Regions from separate parts of the Ferdinandcohnia sp. GQ5 genome, predicted to be linked through region 3. Evidence: predicted binding sites of a transcription regulator. Region 3 holds the regulator's gene; each other region holds the start of a gene.
What was found. The regulator Rex, encoded in region 3, represses fermentation and respiration genes when NADH is low (regulators of the CRP and FNR family bind a similar motif). The targets are predictions, from matches to a motif close to TTGTGAAATATTTCACAA.
Positions count from the first base shown of each region.

Region 1 (5,366 bases), on a different contig from region 3:
AACTTTTTTTGCAATCTATTTCTTCGCTACACTTTTGATAATCGGTGGATGTTCACAGGAGGAAAATCAACCTAATAACAATATTGAGAACATCACAAAAACGACTGAGGAAACGGAAATTAATCGTGATGAGGATACCCCATCCCCTACCGAAAAGCAAGAAAAGGCAATTCATTCATTATCTGAACTTACCGTTCATTATATGGATGTTGGTCAAGCTGATTCAACCTTACTACAATATACGGATAAGGGTGAAGAATATACTATCTTGATTGATGCAGGGAATTGGAACAGAGACGATGTCATACATTACTTACATTCCCAAAACATTTCCGAAATTGATATCGCAATTGGTACACATCCAGATGCAGATCATATTGGTCAACTCGATAAAGTTATCAGTACGTTTAGTGTAGGAGAAGTATGGATGTCCGGAAATACGAGTACATCCCAAACGTTTCAGAGGTTACTTCAAGCGATCGATCAAAACGAGGTTGATTATTATGAGCCAAGACGAGGCGATGAATTTAAAGTTGGCCCACTCCAAATTGATATTTTATATCCGATCTCTGTTTCAGAAAATGACAATGAAGAATCTATTTCGCTAAAGCTCACGTACGGAGAGGTTTCTTTTGTTTTTACAGGTGATGCAAGTCGAAATGATGAATTACGGATGATAAATGGTAGTATTGATGTAGACGCTGCTATCCTTCATCTGGGTCATCACGGTTCAAACACTTCTACTCACCCTGCTTTTCTAAAAGAAGTGAGTCCAGACATTGCAATCTACAGCGCTGGAAAAGATAACAGCTATGGGCACCCACACAAAGAAGTGGTCGATCTAATTCTAGGGTCCAATATTAGACTTTATGGAACGGATGTACACGGGACGATTATTGTTAAAACGGATGGCAAAAACTATGAGGTGTTGACCAAAAAGGACGGTAAGATTACTCCCCCTACTTCTGGACGTGTACCTTTATCAAAGCCAGAACCAACAAAAAAGGATAAACAAGAGCCCGGTGATAAATGTATGAATATAAACACAGCTAGTTTTGAACAGTTACAAGAAATCATTCATTTAGGGCCAGCACGTGCAAAGGAACTGATCAACCTACGGCCTTTTACATCCATTGATGAGTTATCACGCATAAAAGGAATTGGTCCGTCAAGAATGGAAGATATAAAAGCACAAAATCTAGCTTGTGTAGGAGGATAACATGAAAGGCTATTTGGATCGAATCGAAGAAAATCGACATGCAGTTATTATAGTAGAAGAAATCAATAAGGAATTCATCATTCCTTTCAATCAATTACCTAAAGAATCATCAGCAGGATCCTACTTTGACATTAGCATCGAAAATGGAAAAATCATTTCCATAACACTAAATGAGAATGAAACAATCTCACAACAACAAAAAGTAGATGATATGATGTCTAAAATCCGTAAGAAGAATTTCGGAAGCAAATTTAAGAAAAATTGACTTGAGTGCCTATCCCTAATGTATTAATCCATTAGGGACAGGCGTTTTTCTTAGAAAAAATCATTTTTATGTTGTTTTTCTGATATATTTTTAGCGGAATTACCAGATACCATAGATAAAATGAATGCGATGTATGAATGAAACACATTTTACGAATTGCGAAAATTGCGTTATGATTAAAAAGTCACAGGAATGTCACATCATCTAACGTTTTAAGGCGAAATACATAATAGATGCACTTTACCAACAAGGTTTAGATTTCATATGAATTGTTTCTTTTACTAGATAACTAGGATATTAGAATACACATGAATTTGGTATAAATCAGTTAATGTCTTCCCCTTTTAAATGTGAATATGTGAACATTTTCTCGATATCAGTATATTAAAACCAGGTAATACTTAGTGAAAATTCAACGATGAAGGAGAATTGAAAATGTCAGAAGTATTGATTCAAGAAAAAGAGGCTACAGGCACAGAAAAAGAATTACTTGATCAATTATTAAAACCTGAAGTGCAAGAATCGCTCACTACTTTAGTCGAGCAACTACCAAAGTTAACAGAGGCTGTAAATCTCTTAACAAAAACATATGATTTAGCTCAATTAGTGGCTACTGACGATGTTCTAAAAAATGATACAGTCAGTGCAATCAAAGAAATTTCTGAACCTGTTATTGGCTCAGTTAAATCAATTGCTGCTACTGCTATTGAAGCAAAAGACCGTGCTGAAGCTTCAAATGAAGTGATCGGGCTATTTGGTGTATTAAAATTATTGAAAGATCCAGAAGCACAAAAAATGTTACGTTTTGTAAGCGCATTTCTAGAAGTTCAAGCTGAACGTAAAGCTTAATTAATAATCAGTACCCTTTTTATTACTTAGTAAGGACGGAGGATAAATCATGTCAAAAAAAATCGTCATCTTAGGTGCAGGTTACGGAGGTTTATTAACTGCTCTAACATTACGTAAATATGCAAGTAAAGAAGAAGCGCAAATTACAGTGGTGAATAAATACCCTACTCACCAACTTATTACAGAATTACACCGTCTTGCGGGTGGTACAACAACTGAACGCGCAATCTCTTTCCCGTTAACAAAGCTTTTCAAAAATAAAGATGTCAACGTGGTAATCAGCGAAGTAACGTCTTTCTCAGTAGATGAAAAAGAAGTCCAACTTGCTGATGGTTCTGTTTTGGATTACGACAACTTAGTCGTTGCTCTTGGTAGCCAAACTGGTTTCTTTGGTATCCCAGGTCTTGAAGAAAACAGTTTTGTATTAAAATCAGTTGAAGATGCAAACCGCATCTACCAACACATTGAAAGCAAAATTGCAGCTTATGCGGAATCTAAAAATCCAGCAGATGCAACAATTGTAATCGGTGGTGGTGGGTTAACTGGTGTTGAACTAGTTGGAGAAATCGTAGACCACTTCCCTGAAGTGGCTAGAAAATATGGTGTTGACTTTAATGACCTAGACATCAAATTAATTGAAGCTGGCCCTAAAATCTTACCAGTACTTCCTAATAACTTAATCGAGCGTGCTACTGAAAGTTTAGCTAAACGTGGCGTTGACTTCTTAACTGGCTTACCTGTTACAGGCGTTGAAGGAAATAAAATTTCCCTAAAAGACGGTTCAACAATTGAATCGAACACATTTATCTGGACAGGCGGCGTTGCTGCACTTCCAATCGTTCAAGAATCTGGCCTTGAATGTGATCGTGGTAAAGCAGTTATTGACGAGTATTTGCGCTCTAAATCACATCCAGAAGTATTTGTGGTTGGTGATGCGTCTGTGGCACTTCCAGCAGATGGGGGTCGCCCATTATATGCGCCTACTGCACAAAATGCATGGCAAATGGGTGAATCATGTGGATATAACCTTTTCGCTATCCTTAAAGGACAAAAGCTCGAAGAATTTAACCCAATCAATTCTGGAACGCTTGCTAGTCTCGGACGTAAAGACGGCGTAGCTTCTGTTGGTGGAAACAATATTCCTTTAAAAGGTCTTCCAGCATCCTTGATGAAAGAAGCTAGTCATGTTCGTTACTTATCTCATATTAAGGCCCTTTACGGTTTAGCATATTAAGATTTAAATTAAAGGCTCTTTTCTAAAAGATTGTTGCTTTCTGATAATAAAGGCAAAACTAGTTGATTGGAGCGTAAGCTGGCGACTCCTCGAAAATGTATTCACATTTTATTCGTGCGTGGGTTATTTCAAAGAAGCAAATTCAATGTCCAGCGGGAAAAGCGTGGGACTTGAGACCCCGCAGGAGCGGTAGCTACGAGTCCAGTTTCAGCGGCTAGAAACTCGAGAAATTTCAACTCCTCCTTCAGAGGCAAAATACGCCTCTTTGTCGGAGTCTCCGACGCACAGGAAGTGCTAGTGCCGACTCCGCCACAGGACGTGGCGCTTTAGTCGGCCAATTTTCTCGTTTCTGTCAAGCCGCCTCCACATTTCGTTGAGGAGGCTCAAGCCACGCCCGCGGAAAGCGTCCACCTGAAGCGGAAGTCAACGATATAAAAAACAACAAAGTCCGCGAAAACAGCCAAATTAAATAACTATAGAAAGCCAATTTTCTTGAAAATTGGCTTTTTGTATTAGGATCATGGGGCGTTGCTGGAGTATATGTTGTAAAGTCTATGTGTATCTTGTTATGCCGCTATTGATAATAAGAGTTGCGTAATTACCTAAATACTTGCACATGATAAAAGAGACCATATTAATCAAGGGAGGAACTGCGATGAACTTTAAAAGTAAATTACAAGAAGCTCAAGATATTATCCATACGGCACATCATCATTTAAAACAAGTGAATTCGAGTAGTCCTGAATCAGAGGCATGTCATTTTGCCCAAAGTGAACTAGAAAAAGCGCAACAAATTATCCAACAGGTTCAACAACAAATACATAATTAGATTAGAGATTGAAAAATGGCTGGGACAATTTAATCCAGCCATTTGAATTTATCATTCATTTTTTTGTGGTTGAGTTGGAATTTCAAAATCAGGATTTATTTCTTTTGCAATTTCCGTTGCAAGATCGTAGTTTACTTCAAAAGGATTCAGTTTTAATTCAGAGGAATTTTGAAACGAATTTTGGGCTTGCTGAAATCTCTTTTGAACTTTTTGATTAATCCGGCTATTTCTACCTCCAAATAAACCAAGTATAGTTACACCTAATATAGAAATCCATATCCACATTCTATTGTTTCGTTTTCGTTTGAATATCTTCAGTGATTTGTTACCACTCAAGCTATTAAGTACGGATGACAGTAGTTGCATATAGTTCATAACTCTTCCCTCCTCACTTTATTGTGTGGAGTAGAGCAAACAATATATGTGGAAATAATTAAAAACCCTTGAGTGTATGATTCAAGGATAAGATCAAATAATAGGGATAAAACCTCAGAGGTGATCCTTATGGATGTGAAAATCTTTCGGGCGATACATCAATTGACAGGTCGTTCTTCATTAATAGATCAATTCATGATACTTGTTTCAAACAAGGTTCGTTATGTATATTTCTTAATTTTGATTGTGATGTGGTTTAAAAAGTATCCATATAGACAAATGACGAATAATGCTGTCATTTCTGCATTTATTGCACTAATTCTAAATCTCTTCTTTAAGTTATTTATTTCAAAACCCCGACCTTTTTTGAAAAGTCGTGTTGGAATCTTAATTCCTTCAAAGATTGATTCTTCATTTCCAAGCAAACATACCCTACTCGTTTTTGCAGTTTCGACTTCGATTTTACTATATAATCGTGTTCTAGGCTCAATCATGACTGGATTGGCTGTACTAACGGGTTTTTCGCGAATTTGGGTAGGACATCATTACCCATCTGATATAATTGGAAGTGCCCTTCTAGGCTCAGTAACGAGCA
Region 1 covers NZ_JCAXEW010000002.1:148-5,513, forward strand. The annotation lists gene AC6CHV_RS02035 (MBL fold metallo-hydrolase) at 1-1,219, shown strand, start outside; gene AC6CHV_RS02040 (DUF3006 family protein) at 1,221-1,484, shown strand; gene AC6CHV_RS02045 (DUF1641 domain-containing protein) at 1,920-2,333, shown strand; gene AC6CHV_RS02050 (NAD(P)/FAD-dependent oxidoreductase) at 2,383-3,567, shown strand; gene AC6CHV_RS02055 (hypothetical protein) at 4,223-4,396, shown strand; gene AC6CHV_RS02060 (hypothetical protein) at 4,448-4,771, opposite strand; gene AC6CHV_RS02065 (undecaprenyl-diphosphatase) at 4,901-5,366, shown strand, end outside.
Region 1: the regulator Rex is predicted to act here: its motif matches at 1,841-1,858, upstream of AC6CHV_RS02045 (DUF1641 domain-containing protein).

Region 2 (5,366 bases), on a different contig from region 3:
CAGGATTCTCGGCCAACAATGCATCAAAATCCGGATTAATGACATTTGCAGTTTCCTTGGTTTCGGTTTCTACTGGCTGCTGCCCTTGATCTAAATTACTTGTCACATAGGACATAGATACGATGGAGAACAGCAGAATTGCCGCTGTTACAGGGACCCACATTTTGAGCCCTGAAAAATTTCTTCTTTTTGTTATCTGTTTTTCCTTTAGTGATTTTTTTAGCTCTTTTGCAAAAATTTGATTTGGTTCAAGGTCAGGACGATTTTTTAAAGGCTGTAACCATTTCTCATCATTTCGATTGTTCATTGAGTCCCCACCCCTCCTCGTGAACTCTAATTTGTTTTTTCATTTGTTGAATCGCTCTGTGGTAATCGACGCGTACTTTCCTTTCACTGCATCCCATGACTTCAGCGGTTTCTTTAACAGACAACTCTTTTAGTCCGCGAAAAATAATGATGGACCGATAGGTAGGCTTTAATTTTATGAGGGCTTCTTGTAATTCTTCCCAATCCTTCTTTTGGATGGCCTTCTTTTCAGGCGTAGCTTCTTCTGATTCCTTTTCGTAGATCCAATCTGGTAAGTATTGAATAAACTTTTGTTTTCGTTTAAGATCAATTGCCGTATGCTTTGCTATCGAGAAAATCCATGTTTTCAATCTTTCTGGATTTTGTAGACTGCCTAAGTTTTTCATAATTTTAATAAAAGTTTCTTGTGTGATATCTTCTGCTTCTTGACGGTTATTCGTATAAAAGAGTGCAAAATGATAAACATCCCGGTAATACGTATCATAAATAGTTTCTATATCGAACGACATATTCTCCAATGCCTCGCCCCCAATCAGTAATAAGTCGTTTCAACCCCGAATTTGTTTCAACTTACTTAAAATTTTTTATCCTCAACTACATTTCGTTATCTGTACCATATCTCCTGCTTTGAAATCGGCTCATATCCCAACAAAAAAAGCAGCAAGAGGAAGATTATATGCTCCTATCGCCGCTTACTTGTTAAGTTGATTGTAAAAATATGGTGGGACACGGGACCTGTCCCTATGTCCCAGGTGAGAGACCCTATGACCCTAGGATTTTTTCTGCATTTTTAACTCGTTGTTCGGTTGGGGGTTCGACTCCTTTTAGTTTGTATTCCAGACCTAGACTTTCCCATTTGTAGATACCGAGTTTGTGGTATGGGAGGACTTCAATTTTTTTCACATTTGTTAGTGTTTTTATAAACTCTGATAGTTTTGTAAGATCCTCATCATTATCGCTAATTGTTGGAACGAGTACATGTCGAACCCAAACTGGAACATTTTTATCTGATAGAAACTGAGCAAAATCCAGTATATGTTCATTGGATAGGCCCGTTAACTCCTTATGCTTTATCGGGTCGATTTCCTTAATATCTAGTAAAATTAAGTCAGTTAGTGGCAGTAATTCCTCTAATTTCTCCATAAAATGAGGAGCACGTGTAAAGCATCCGCCAGAACTATCAATCGTAGTGTGAATACCAAGCTTCTTGCATTCTTTAAACAACTCGATTAGAAAGTCAAGTTGAAGCAAAGGCTCACCACCACTTACGGTAACACCACCGCCCGATGCTTGGAAAAAAGGAAGATAGGTTTTGATATCATTGATAATCTCTGAAACACTCATCTCCTTCCCCATATTTAATTTCCAAGTATCAGGGTTATGACAAAACTGGCAACGGAGCAAACACCCCTGAGTGAAAATAACATAACGTAGTCCTGGTCCATCTACCGTTCCACAGGTTTCAATGGAATGAATGCGTCCGTTCATGCTGATCGTCCTCCTCTTTTCTTACATGGTTTCGTGAAATGTTCGGTTTATCACATCAATTTGTTGTTCTCTTGTTAGTTTGATAAAGTTCACGGCATAACCTGATACACGAATTGTTAATTGCGGATATAACTCCGGATGTTCCATTGCATCCATTAATGTTTCTCTGTCAAAGACGTTCACATTTAAATGGTGACCTTTTTTCATCATATATCCATCAAGTAAACCTGCTAGGTTACTAATTCTCGCTTCTTCCTCTCTTCCTAAAGCTCTCGGTACGATTGAGAAAGTATTTGAGATTCCATCTAACGCGTATTCATATGGAAGCTTCGCGACAGAACTCAATGAAGCAAGTGTACCCTTTGTGTCACGGCCGTGGAGTGGGTTAGCACCAGGTGCAAATGGTTCCCCAGCTTTACGGCCATCAGGTGTGTTTCCTGTCTTTTTCCCATACACGACATTAGATGTGATGGTTAAAATGGATTGTGTGTGAACAGAGTCGCGGTATGTTTTATGTTTTTTAATCTTATTCATAAAACGCTTCACAAGCTCAACTGCGATGTCGTCAACACGATCATCATTGTTTCCGTATTTCGGGAAGTCTCCTTCAGTCTCGTAATCTACTACAATTCCGTTTTCATCCCGAATGGTTTTAACCTTAGCATGTTTGATAGCACTTAGTGAATCAGCGACCACAGATAGCCCCGCGATTCCGCATGCCATTGTTCGTAAAATTTCACGGTCATGCAATGCCATTTCTAATCGTTCATAGCTGTATTTATCATGCATGTAGTGAATGATATTTAATGTATTTACATAAAGTCCTGCAAGCCATTCAAGCATGAGGTCATATTTTTCAAGAACTTCCTCATAGTCTAGATACTCTGAGGTAATTGGTGAGTATGTCGGACCAACTTGGATTTTCAGTTTTTCATCAATTCCACCATTGATTGCGTAGATTAAAGCTTTCGCTAGGTTCGCTCTTGCTCCGAAAAATTGCATTTGCTTTCCAATTGTCATCGCCGATACACAACACGCGATGCCATAGTCGTCCCCATACGTTTCTCGCATAATGTCGTCATTTTCATATTGAATGGAGCTTGTTTTGATAGACATTTTTGCGCAGTATTTCTTATAGTTTTCAGGTAACTTCACTGACCAAAGTACAGTTAGGTTTGGTTCAGGTGCTGGTCCAAGATTGTCTAGAGTATGCAAGAAACGGAATGAGTTTTTTGTAACCAATGGACGCCCATCAAGCGCAACACCTGCTAGAGATTCTGTCACCCAAGTAGGGTCACCACTAAATAGCTCATTGTAATCTGGTGTTCTTGCAAACTTAACGAGTCGCAGTTTCATGACAAAATGATCGACAATTTCCTGTGCTTCTTGCTCGGTTAGAGTGCCGTTTTTAATGTCTCTTTCAATATAGATATCTAGGAATGTGGACACACGTCCTAAACTCATCGCTGCCCCATTTTGTTCTTTTATCGCTGCTAAATACGCGAAGTATAGCCATTGAAATGCTTCCCTTGCATTTGTAGCCGGTTCTGAAATGTCATAGCCATAGGAGACAGCTAGCTCCTTTAATTCCTGTAGTGCACGAATTTGTTCAGAAAGTTCTTCTCTGTCACGAATGATGTCGTCAGTCATGGTTCCATTTCCAGTTTCAAGAAGGTCTTTCTTTTTTTCTTCAATGAGTCTATCGACACCATAAAGGGCTACCCTGCGATAATCACCAATGATTCTTCCACGACCATATGCATCAGGTAGTCCTGTTATAATACCCGCTTTTCTCGCAAGTCTCATTTCTGGTGTATAAGCATCAAATACACCTTGGTTATGCGTTTTTCGATAGTCAGTAAAAATCTTTACAATTTCCTGGTCTATTTCAAACCCATAGGATTTCGCAGAATCAACCGCCATTCTAATTCCACCAAACGGTTGAAGTGAGCGCTTAAAGGGTTTATCCGTTTGGAATCCAACCACTTTCTCCTTTTCCTGATCAAGGTAACCAGGACCATGTGAAGTAATCGTAGATACAATATTCGTATCCATATCAAGTACGCCGCCATTTTCCAGCTCTTGCTTTGTTAACTCCATTACCTGCTTCCATAGCGTATTTGTCGCTTCGGTCGGTCCCACTAAAAATTCATCGTCACCCTCATATGGTGTAAAGTTCTCTATTATGAAGTCACGTACATCAATGTCCTTTTGCCATTTTCCTTCTTTAAAACCATCCCATGCTTTCATCATCAATGACCTCCATCCAATAAAAGGTTGTTTACATATATGTTTGTTTTAAGACTTAGTTTGTTCACTACTGAACAAACTTTCTTACAAGTCAATCATACATCGGGACAAGTTTTATGTCATGTGAAATATTTCACAAATAAATAGAGTTACCATTTTAGCCATATTTTCATCAAAATTTGGTCAAAATTACTTGCTCGGAGCAAAACTAACCGGCTTGTGCACCATTAATTTCTTATGATTCGGTAGGTGGTGACACTACAATATGGCTGGATTAGCGTAACCCTCCTAATTTATGGATCTTGATGTTACTCCAATCCTGCTGGAGTACCACCAAACAACTAAAACAAATGGGACGGAGGGACAGGTCCCTTGTCCCTGTAAAAATGTGGTGGGACGCGGGACCTGTCCCTGTGACCCGGAGACTGGTAATACGTGCCAGTCTGTATTATGATAAAAATAAAAAAATTGGGGTGTGGGACTTACATGGCAAAACTAGTTATTACGCAAAACATAGAAGAATTACATTTGGATCAGATTAAAAAGATTGTTCCTGACTGGGAGATTGTTGCGGGACGAGATTCATCTGTTTGGTTAGATCATCTAAAAGATGCTGAGGTTATTGTTGGCTGGAAAAAAGAAATTGCGGAGCATTCCATTTTTGCTGACTCAAAGCTTCGCTGGTTACAAAGCTGGAGTGCTGGTGTCAATAGTATGCCACTTGAGGAAATGGAGCAGAAAAATATTGTTCTGACGAGCGCAAATGGAGTTCACGCCTATCCGATTTCAGAAACTATTTTTGCCTTAATGCTCGGGTTAACGAGAAAAATACATACATATGTCCGTAATCAACAAGAGAAAAAGTGGCATCATGCCGATATGAATCTGGAAATTCATGAAAAGACAATTGGGGTTATAGGTGTCGGTCATATTGGGAAGGAAACGACGAAGATTGCTAAGGCCTTTGGTATGAAGGTAATTGGGGTTCGCCACTCTGACCGGGAAGAGGAATTTGTAGATGAGATGTATACAACGGCCCAGCTGTCTGATGTTCTGCCTCATTGTGATTATGTCGTAGTAACTTTGCCATTGACTAATGAAACGCATCATTTGTTTGGGGCTGAAGAGTTTAAAAAAATGAAGTCTTCTGCATTTTTCATTAATATCGGACGCGGTGAAATTGTCGTTGAAGATGATTTAATTGAGGCACTACGCTCAGGAGAAATCGCTGGGGCAGGTTTGGATGTATTTACAAAAGAACCGCTTGAAGAAAACAGCCCGCTGTGGGACTTTGAAAATGTGATAGTGACACCGCATACGTC
Region 2 covers NZ_JCAXEW010000034.1:11,133-16,498, reverse strand. The annotation lists gene AC6CHV_RS25605 (hypothetical protein) at 1-307, opposite strand, end outside; gene AC6CHV_RS25600 (RNA polymerase sigma factor) at 291-815, opposite strand; gene pflA (pyruvate formate-lyase-activating protein) at 1,069-1,794, opposite strand; gene pflB (formate C-acetyltransferase) at 1,816-4,044, opposite strand; gene AC6CHV_RS25585 (D-2-hydroxyacid dehydrogenase) at 4,531-5,366, shown strand, end outside.
Region 2: the regulator Rex is predicted to act here: its motif matches at 4,166-4,183, upstream of pflB (formate C-acetyltransferase).

Region 3 (5,366 bases):
TGTCCTTCACAGTAAAATAAAAAAGATCTCAAAAACAAAAAAATAACCTCACAACGGAGGTTATTTTTTTTATAGACTTCCCTACTCTATCGAATTTGCCGCTTCCATTTCTGCTTTTAGTGCCTTCCTGTAGGCACTTTTTGATACAAGAATACTGATTTCATATAATCCGAATAACGGTACTGTAACCATTAAATGCGAGATTATTTCAGGAGGTGTGATTAAACCTCCGATGACTAATAGAATAAAATACGCGAACTTTCGTATTTTAGATAGAAACATCGGTGTTACTATTCCCAATCTTGTTAAAAACATCACAATAACCGGCAGTTGAAACAAAAAGCCAAACGGTAAAGTCAATTGCAACAGGAATTGAAAATATTCGTTAATTCCAATCACCTGATTTATATCAAGGCGTACCGCTAACCTTGTCATAAAGTTCACTACAAACGGGAACAAAATAAAGTAGGAGAAAGAAACTCCTATTAGAAAAAGGATTACCGAAAGCGGAATATAACTCAAGGTTACCTTTCTTTCCTTTTCATATAAGCCAGGACTGATGAAGGCCCAAAGTTGATAAAGGAGAAAAGGAGATGAGATAACAAGGGCAATGATAAAAGCAAATTGCATATAGATTTTAATTGGATCTGTCATACGAAAAGCATTCATTGTCAGCTCTTTTGCTTCCTCTGCATTTTGCAAATAGAGAATAACTGGCTCTGCGAGAAAAAAGCTTCCTAATGCAACAATGAAGAAGAAAACGACTACGTAGATCAGTCGTTTTCGTAACTCTCCAATATGATCATAGACGGACATTTCTTTTTCATTCATGTGACTCATCCTATCATTACTTCACATCTTGAGTTTCATTCTTCTTAACATCATCATCGTCATCGTCTGCTAAACCTTTTGTTGCGTTTTTAAACTCACGCAATGTATTACCCGCTGCTTTTCCTAGTTGAGGCAACTTCTTCGGTCCAAAGATTAATAACGCTGCAAATACAATCAATAAAATACTACCGAATCCAAGACTTCCCACTGTAAGTCACCTCCCTACAATTATAAGATCTATTATTATTCTTCACTTGAATCATTTGAATCATTTGAATAATGCTTTAAGAAATATACAAGGGCTTGTAGTTCTACGGCCAAATCAATATGGTGAACCCGAATATGTTCAGGCACATTGATTCGTGCTGGGGTAAAATTAAGAATACCCTTGATCCCTTTATTAACCAAGCGGTCTGTAATCGACTGAGCTGCCCCAACCGGCACCGTTAGAATAGCCACCGTTACATCATCAGGCAATTCTTTTTCCAGGTCATCAAGATGGTGTACCTTTACTCCACCAATACTACTACCTACCTTATTATAATCCACATCAAACGCAAGCTCAATTTTTGTATTATTATTTTTTGAAAAATTATAATGTAAAAATGCTGTACCTAAATTCCCTACACCGATTAAAGTAACCTTCGTTAACTCGTCTTGATCTAAGGTCTTACTAAAAAAGGATAATAAATAATTGACATTATAACCATACCCTTTTTTTCCCAATGCTCCGAAATAAGAAAAATCTCTCCTAATTGTTGCGGAATCAACCTTAACCGCATCACTTAGTTCTGCAGATGAAACCCTCTGTTTTCCTGAGGCATGCAAATTTTTCAAAAATCGATAGTAAAGTGGCAGCCTTTTGGCAGTTGCTTGTGGTATTTTTGATTGTTCAAGATTCACCTTAATTCCTCCACTAACTTGGAACTAACTATAGCTCCCTTATAAAATCTCCGTTCTTTCCACCTGTTTTTTCAGCCAAATAAGTTGGTCCAATGACCATTCCTTTATCAACCGCTTTACACATATCATAGACAGTTAGCGCACAAACAGATGCAGCAGTAAGTGCTTCCATTTCGACACCTGTACTGCCCTTTGTTTTAACTGAAACCGTGATATTTAAAATATATTCATCTTGGATTGTCCAGCTAAAACGTATATCAACGCCCTTTAATGCCAATGGATGACACATCGGAATTAACTCTGACGTCTTTTTGGCTGCCATAATCCCGGCAACCTGAGAAACAGCAAGGACATCACCCTTACTAACCTCATTATTTATTATTTGCTCATAAATGATTTTATTTACAGTAATACTTGATTTTGCAATTGCTGTACGGACAGTATCTGCTTTTTCCGTAATGTCGACCATCTTGGCACGACCTTGCTCATTAAAATGGGTAAATGATGACATAAACAAACCCTCCCATAAACTATACACTATTTTAACACATCTGTCTTTGATACATCTGTGAACAATATCATTGCAGTTGCTCTAATTAGACAATATAAGATACACTGATGATAGAAACAAGAGGTGAAATAACATGATTTTACTACAAGTAAATCAGCTCAAAAAGTATTTTGCTGCTGATCTTATATTATCGAATATAAAGTTAGAAGTACAAACTCGTGACCGTATTGCCATCGTTGGACGAAACGGTGCTGGAAAATCAACACTTTTAAAAATTATTGCTGGCCATATGTCTCATGATGGCGGTGAAATTATCAAACCGAAAAGTGTTACCATTGATTACCTCGCTCAGAATACAGGACTTGAATCGAGTTTGACCATCTGGGAGGAAATGCTAACTGTTTTTGCCTCCTTACAAAAGCTTGAAAAAGACCTTAGAGACTTAGAGGTTAAAATGGGAGACCCATCCCTCTTTGAAAATCCGGATGATTACCAAAAATTACTTGAAGAATATGATCAGCTACAGGTTGATTTTAAGGAAAAGGGAGGCTATCAATACGAAGCTGATATTCGATCCATTCTACATGGTTTTAATTTTACAGAAGAAGACTACCAAACCAAAATATCCAGCTTAAGCGGCGGTCAGAAGACACGCCTTGCCCTTTGTAAACTATTACTAACCAAGCCTGATCTGTTAATCTTGGACGAGCCAACTAACCACCTTGATATCAACACACTTACGTGGCTAGAACAATATCTACAAGGATATCCTGGAGCACTATTAATCGTATCCCATGACCGATACTTCCTTGATAAAGTGGTCAACCAAGTTTATGAAATTTCAAGACACACAAGCACCAGATATGTCGGTAACTATAGCAACTATTTAAAACTCAAGGCTGAAAACTACGAACTTGAGTTGAAAAAATATGAAAAACAACAAGAAGAAGTGGAAAAGCTAAAGGATTTCATCGCAAAAAACCTAGTTCGAGCTTCAACCACCAAGCGTGCCCAAAGTAGACGAAAGCAACTTGAAAGAATGGAGCTAATGGACAGGCCATTAGGTGATGAAAAGTCAGCTTCCTTCCGATTTGAAATCGAGAGGCAAAGTGGAAATGACGTACTAAGTGCAAAAGATATCACCGTTTCGTACGAAAAAGGCAAACCGATAATCAAAAATATTAATTTCAATATTTACCGTGAAGATAGCATTGCTTTAGTGGGTCCAAACGGAATCGGAAAATCAACCTTACTAAAAGCAATTATTGAAAAACTCGACAACGTAGAGGGAACATTTCGCTTTGGTTCACATGTGACCATCGGTTACTATGATCAACAACAAGCGGACCTCAACTCGAACAAGCGAGTTTTAAATGAATTATGGGACGAATACCCTCTTAAAACTGAAAAAGAAATCCGTACGGTTCTTGGAAACTTTCTCTTCTCAGGGGATGATGTGTTAAAAACCGTTTCAACCTTAAGTGGTGGCGAGAAAGCAAGACTTGCCCTTTCGAAGCTAATGATGGAGAAATCTAATTTTCTCATTCTTGACGAGCCTACCAACCACTTAGACCTTGATAGTAAGGAAGTACTTGAAAATGCTCTAATTGATTATCCCGGTACAATCCTTTTTGTTTCCCATGACCGATATTTTATTAACCGCATTGCAACAAAAGTGTTTGAGTTATCTAATGAAGGACTTACAGAATACTTAGGTGATTATGACTACCACCTTGAAAAGAAGTTTGAAATGGAGGAACTCGCAAGGCTAGAAGCCCAAGAGTCAAAGAACACCAAACGTGAAGTGGTCCAAGAAAAGACATCCTATGAACAAGAAAAACAATTAAAGAAGCTTGAGCGTCAAAGAAAACGCAGAATCGAAGAAATCGAGTTGGAAATTTCAACAATCGAAGAAAAAATCGAAGAAAATGAACAGCTTCTCTGTGATCCAGAAGTCTATCAAAATCATGAGGAAGTTCAACGAATTAATGAAGAAAACGAAAAATCCTCAGCAAAACTTGAAGCGCTTATGGAAGAATGGGAATCTCTCCACGAAATCAGTGGATAACTAACATCCTAGAACTTTACACCTATCAACAAAATAAAGATATCCCCATCTCTAATTTTTAGAATGGGGAATTTTTTTGATTATTTACACAAAAAAATATAGTTATACACTATCTTATCCACGTTATCCACATAATCCACACTTATCAACAGACTTATCCACAAAAAGTGTCCACAAATACATATTAGTTATTTCGGTACTTTTTATAAGTTTTCCACAAAACCTGTGATTATGTGGATTATTTATCAACAAAAAAGCCCTCTTTAATAAAAGAGGACTTTTTGACTATCTTTCAATGTCTAACCCAGGATTAGCATTCAATGCGTAAGACGAACGCTTTCCTTTTTCGTACAACACACTACCAACTGCAGCAATCATTGCAGCGTTATCTGTACATAATGAAAGTGGAGGAATAATGAGTTTAACCTCTGGCATATCAGAAAATGCATGCTCTAAAGCTGCACGAAGCCCTTTATTTGCGGCAACCCCACCAGCTAGTAATACTTGTTTTACCTTATATTCTTTAGCTGCCTTCACTGTTTTAGTCACTAGGACATCGATCACACTTTCCTGAAAGCTTGCTGCTAGATTCTTCGGATCAATGGTTTCTCCTCGTTGTTCAGCATTATGAAGGGTATTAATAACAGCAGATTTTAATCCACTAAAACTAAAATCGTAAGAATCCTCTTCTAGCCAAGCTCTCGGTAAATCAATCGTTGCTGTTCCCTCATGTGCAAGTCGATCAATGTGTGGCCCACCTGGATATGGAAGGTTAAGAGTTCTAGCCACCTTGTCATATGCCTCACCAGCAGCATCATCCCTTGTTTCCCCAATCACTTTAAAAGATGCATGCTCCTCCATGTAGACAAGCTCTGTATGGCCCCCTGAAACAACCAATGCCAATAATGGAAACTCCAGCTCCTCAACCAATCGATTTGCATAAATATGACCTGCAATATGGTGGACTCCTAATAGCGGAATATCATGGGCAAATGCTACTGCTTTAGCAGCATTAACACCTATTAACAATGCTCCTACTAAACCAGGGCCCTC
Region 3 covers NZ_JCAXEW010000032.1:4,268-9,633, reverse strand. The annotation lists gene AC6CHV_RS25255 (YdiK family protein) at 1-46, shown strand, start outside; gene tatC (twin-arginine translocase subunit TatC) at 82-831, opposite strand; gene AC6CHV_RS25245 (twin-arginine translocase TatA/TatE family subunit) at 848-1,039, opposite strand; gene AC6CHV_RS25240 (redox-sensing transcriptional repressor Rex) at 1,075-1,734, opposite strand; gene moaC (cyclic pyranopterin monophosphate synthase MoaC) at 1,763-2,245, opposite strand; gene AC6CHV_RS25230 (ABC-F family ATP-binding cassette domain-containing protein) at 2,379-4,313, shown strand; gene tsaD (tRNA (adenosine(37)-N6)-threonylcarbamoyltransferase complex transferase subunit TsaD) at 4,599-5,366, opposite strand, start outside.